Regions from separate parts of the Gilliamella sp. CG35 genome, predicted to be linked through region 1. Evidence: riboswitches for the same ligand, from Rfam matches in the RefSeq annotation. Region 1 holds a riboswitch; the other holds the start of a gene.
What was found. Region 1 has a riboswitch for thiamine pyrophosphate ahead of thiB (thiamine ABC transporter substrate binding subunit). Riboswitches for the same ligand answer to the same signal wherever they lie in the genome.

Region 1 (2,469 bases):
TTATGACCTCTTAAGTAAACCGGCTTTGTGCGATGATCCTTTAAAAAACGAGCTACTCTAGTTATTCATCATTTATATTTTTACGGATTGCTTAACTGGATGCTGTCACAGGAATATGACGAATCTTAGGGTTATTAATGAGTAACCAATCGGGTAAATTACTTTCTTTTTCAACTAGCCAAATAATGGTATTTATAAATAACCGATCGTTTAAACCTTTAGGTTTTGGGTATTCAAGTTGTGAAAGTGCTAAAGAACGCGCAAAAAGTTGATGCTCACTAAAACTCATATTATGACGATTTTTAGACAAATGTGATTCATAATCAATTATCAACGCAACAGGCTGTTGATCATAGCTGACTAGTTGATCTAACGTGTTACTTAAATGATTTATTTTTGCGGAATCTTTTTTGGGAACAGCATTTAATCTTAGGCGTTTAAACAACGTATCGCTTTTAATTGCGGGTAAGTCTGGTGTTTGAATTTCTTCGAATCCAACAGCTGAATTCCACAATAAGACGTGATTAAATTTTGCATTTTTTAATATTCGATAAATCGACAAGACTAATGTTTCGGAAATGATGGTTTCAGTATCAATTTTCGATTGTTGTCGATCATGAATGTTTCCGGATAAAACGAATTGAGGTTTTGAATTTAGATAGCGATTTAAATCACGCATCCAGCGAGGGCTCTTGAAAGATTGAGACATAATTAATCCTTTAATAAAAATCAAATAACTGACGTTTTTATTATATACAAAGCAATTGAGTAACATCTACTATTTTTTTAATTAATAACTTATTTTTATTTGAATTTCTTGAATACTCAATCCGTTAAACAGTGATTAAACTTAGGTGATAATCATAATAAGACACAATTAAAATCGCTTTAAAATTATCTAATTTTGGATCATTAATTCGTTACCTTTTTACCTTAACAGTGATTAAACGTGCTTGTTATTATTCATGCTATCACAATTACAACTGTTTACAATTAATGAGGTAAACACTAAACTATTTATCGTTCTCAACGGGGTGCCCAAATGGCTGAGAATGTTGGTTAACATAACCCGTCGAACCTGAACTGGATCATGCCAGCGGAGGGATTTGAGTTATTGTGTCTGCTCAAACCTTTTGTCTTTTATTTACTATTTTGGAGGCAAAATGTTTCGTAAGAATCTTCTTTTGTTTTTTGTTTTTTCAGCTTTTTTCTTGATTGATACCGCCAATGCTAAGCCAACTTTAACCGTTTATAGTTACAATTCTTTTATGTCTGAGTGGGGCCCAGGTGAGGCCATTAAGCAAGGTTTTGAAGCGGAGTGTGATTGTCAGTTGGATATCATTTCGTTAGGGGATGGTGTATCTATTTTAAATCGGATCCGGCTCGAAGGGAAAAAGACCAATGCCGATGTTATTTTAGGCTTAGACAATAACATTTTACAGCAAGCTAAGTTAGCCAATATTGTTATTCCTCATCAAATCATTAAACCTGATAATCTTAACACTGATTGGTGGAATAATGATTTTCTTCCTTATGATTATGGTTATTTTGCTTTTATTTATAACAAAGATAAAATCAAAAATCCTCCCCATAGTATGCAACAACTTGTTGATAATAAAGCCAATTGGCGAATTATTTATCAAGACCCAAGAACCAGTACGCCAGGACTAGGTCTACTGTTTTGGATCAAAAATATCTATGGCGATGATGCTGCCAATGTATGGAAAAAGATTGCTAAAAATACGGTAACCGTCACCAAAGGCTGGAGTGAATCTTATGGTATGTTTTTGAAAGGCGAAGCTGATTTTGTTTTAAGCTACAGTACATCGCCGATTGCTCATATTATGAAAAATGATCATCGCTATGAGGCAGCCATTTTTGATGAAGGACATTACCGTCAGGTTGAAGTAGCAGGTATAATCAAATACAGTCAGCAACCTGAGTTAGCACGTCAGTTTTTACAGTATTTACTTAGACCTGAAATACAACGTCAGATTGCTGAAAAGAATGTGATGTACCCGATCATTCAAACGACATTACCTGAGGCTTATCAGCAAATAAAGCCTGTCACTAAGGCGTTAGAATTTGGATCTGAGCAAGTTGAAAAAGGACAAAAAGCTTGGATTCGTGAGTGGCAATCAGCGATCAGTAAGTAATTATAGACATTAACATGTTGAATTTTAGAACGTTAATACCGGGTATTCTTGCCTCCGGTAGCATAGTGGTTGTACTGGGTAGTGCATTATTATCCATTGGTTATTACGCAATAACTTCAGGTGAGATAAACAGTTATATTGACAGCTATTTATTACATATTTTGTGGATAACTGTTTATCAAGCCACACTATCAACATGTCTTTCCATTTTCTTTGCTATATTAATGGCAAAAGCTTTATCCATGGTTGAGTTTTGGGGTAAAGGTCTATTGTTGCGAATAATGCCGGTGACGTTTATTTTACCTGCACTGGT
Region 2 (2,469 bases), on a different contig from region 1:
GTTAAATTCTGCTTCGATAAATTCGGTGGGAATTGCCAATACCGCATCAACACCTTGGGTACTTTGTGCGGTTAACGCGGTAATGACAGACATGCCATACGCACCAAGTGCCGAAAACGTTTTGAGATCGGCTTGGATGCCAGCTCCCCCACTGGGATCTGAACCAGCAATAGTTAGGGCTGTAATTGTCATGATGTTGCTTCCTATCTAGCTTGATGTATTTTATTGATTAGTAAAGTGGTTGCTTGTTCAATATTGGATTGACCACAAATAGCCGATACGACTGCAACGCCTTCAATTCCTGTTTGCATCACTTCTGTTACTTTTGATATGTCGATACCGCCAATGGCAACAGCAGGGCAATGTTTGGTTTTGACTAATTGAGTTAACTGCTCAATACCAAGTGCCGAGGATGCATCTTTCTTGGTCGAGGTCGGATAGACAGGACCAATTCCAATATAATCGACGTTTTGCCAAGGCACGGTTTCAAGTTGTTGCTGATTCGAAACAGATAGCCCTAACCATTTATTATTACCGATCAATCGGCGAGCTACATCAACGGGCAAATCATTTTGACCAACATGCACACCATCTGCATCGACAGCTAAAGCAATATCAACATGATCATTAATCAATAGCGGTACCGATGTCTGACTGAGTGCTTCTTTCAAGGCTAAAGCAGCTTTATACCAATCTTTGCCTGTCAATTCTTGTTCTGATCGTAATTGTACGGCGGTTACACCGTTGGCAACGGCAATTTTGGTTGTGTCGACCATGCCACTGATTCCTCCACATAGTGTCGGATCGAGCACTAAATAGAGAGTAAGATCCAACTTTTTCTGCATGCTACGTCCCTATTAGTATGATGAATAAAATAGTGATAATTGATCTAATAACGATACGGCAAAACTGCCTAATCCAAGCTGTTTATTTGCCTTTTCTCCAGCTTTTTTCATCATAAAGCAAGCGGCTGCTGTGGCTAAAAGTGGATCGGTTGAATTTACAATAAACGCTGCAACCATAGCAGATAAGGAACAGCCTGTTCCGGTAATTTTGGTTAAAGCAATATCACCGCCTGCTATAGCGTAAGTCGTATGACCATCAGTAATATAATCAATGTCACCAGTCATGGCGATGATAGTCTGGTAGTCTTGTGCCAATTGTTTTGCATATTGTAAAGCGGATTTTGTCGAGTCTTGACTGTCCGGGCCTTTTGATGATGCAAATTGACCGCTTAGCGCTAAGATTTCCGAAGCATTGCCACGAATAACGGTGGGTTTAAATGATAATAATTGATACGCAATTTCGGTACGATAAACAAGTGCCGAACCAACGGCAACAGGATCAAGTACCCATGGAGTTTGGCTTTGTTGAGCTTGGCTTGCTGCAAGTAGCATACTTTTGGCGGTATTGTGATTAATTGTACCGATGTTGATCAGTAAACTATTAGCAATTTTAACAAATTCAGCCACTTCTTGTTCAGCAATAATCATTGCTGGTGAAGCTCCAATAGCAAGTAGGACATTAGCAGTAAAATTTTGTACAACATCATTTGTTATACAATGAACTAATGGGCGTTGCGTTTTGACAAGATTAATAAAAGGTGTAACTTGTGTGATTTGAAGCGATGTGGTTACTGACATGTTCATTCCTTATTTGATTTATCGGGAAGAATTTGCCTATTGTAAAGTTGAATGGCTAGACTTCCCTACGCTGGTGTTATCCAGATCAGGTTCAACGGGTAAACTCTCAGTTTTTTAATGAATAAAAAACACCCCGAGTCAAAATTATGCTTATATTATGAACTGCCTATTGGCTTTTAACAAGTTTGTATAATAGAAAATTTCGATTTAAATGTTATTGTAACAATTTTTCGATATCGGTAATAGCTCTTCTATCCGGCAAGAAAATAATTAGGTGATCATTCTCTTCAATCGTTAAATCCGTGTTGATAATAATAACATCTTCATCACGTACAACTGCGCCGATTGTTGCCCCAGACGGTAGCTTTAATCCATTGATGTTTTTTCCGACCAGTTTTGAATTTTCTTTATCACCATGCGCAACGATTTCCACAATTTCAGATTCGCCTTGTCGTAGTGATACAACTTTGACGATGCCTGTTTGTCTGACATGACTTAAAAGTTCAGAAATAGTGGCGTGTTGGGGTGAAATAGCAATATCAATCACACTGTCATTAATGAGTTCAAGATAAGCTTGTTTTTGAATTAAGACGATGACTTTTTTAGCGCCCATTCTTTTTGCTAGCATCGATGACATAATATTGGATTCATCATCGCCGGTTACCGCAATAAAAAGATCTGTCAGTTCAATCTGTTCTTGGGATAGCAATTCTTGGTCTGATGATTCGCCATGTAATACCGTGGTATTAAGTAACTGTTCAGCAATGAGTTCTGCTCGTTCAGCATTGCGTTCAATTAGTTTGACTTGATAATCATTTTCTAAGCG

Region 2: linked by a shared signal. The riboswitch ahead of thiM (hydroxyethylthiazole kinase) and the one ahead of thiB (thiamine ABC transporter substrate binding subunit) in region 1 are both predicted to bind thiamine pyrophosphate.

The regions. Positions count from the first base shown of each region.
Region 1 is NZ_JBIDFH010000006.1:65,193-67,661, forward strand. It holds gene ACGH4F_RS04230 (hypothetical protein) at 92-709, opposite strand; TPP riboswitch at 1,021-1,123, shown strand; gene thiB (thiamine ABC transporter substrate binding subunit) at 1,164-2,156, shown strand; gene thiP (thiamine/thiamine pyrophosphate ABC transporter permease) at 2,171-2,469, shown strand, end outside.
Region 2 is NZ_JBIDFH010000008.1:61,254-63,722, forward strand. It holds gene thiD (bifunctional hydroxymethylpyrimidine kinase/phosphomethylpyrimidine kinase) at 1-195, opposite strand, end outside; gene thiE (thiamine phosphate synthase) at 204-845, opposite strand; gene thiM (hydroxyethylthiazole kinase) at 858-1,643, opposite strand; TPP riboswitch at 1,689-1,789, opposite strand; gene trkA (Trk system potassium transporter TrkA) at 1,858-2,469, opposite strand, start outside.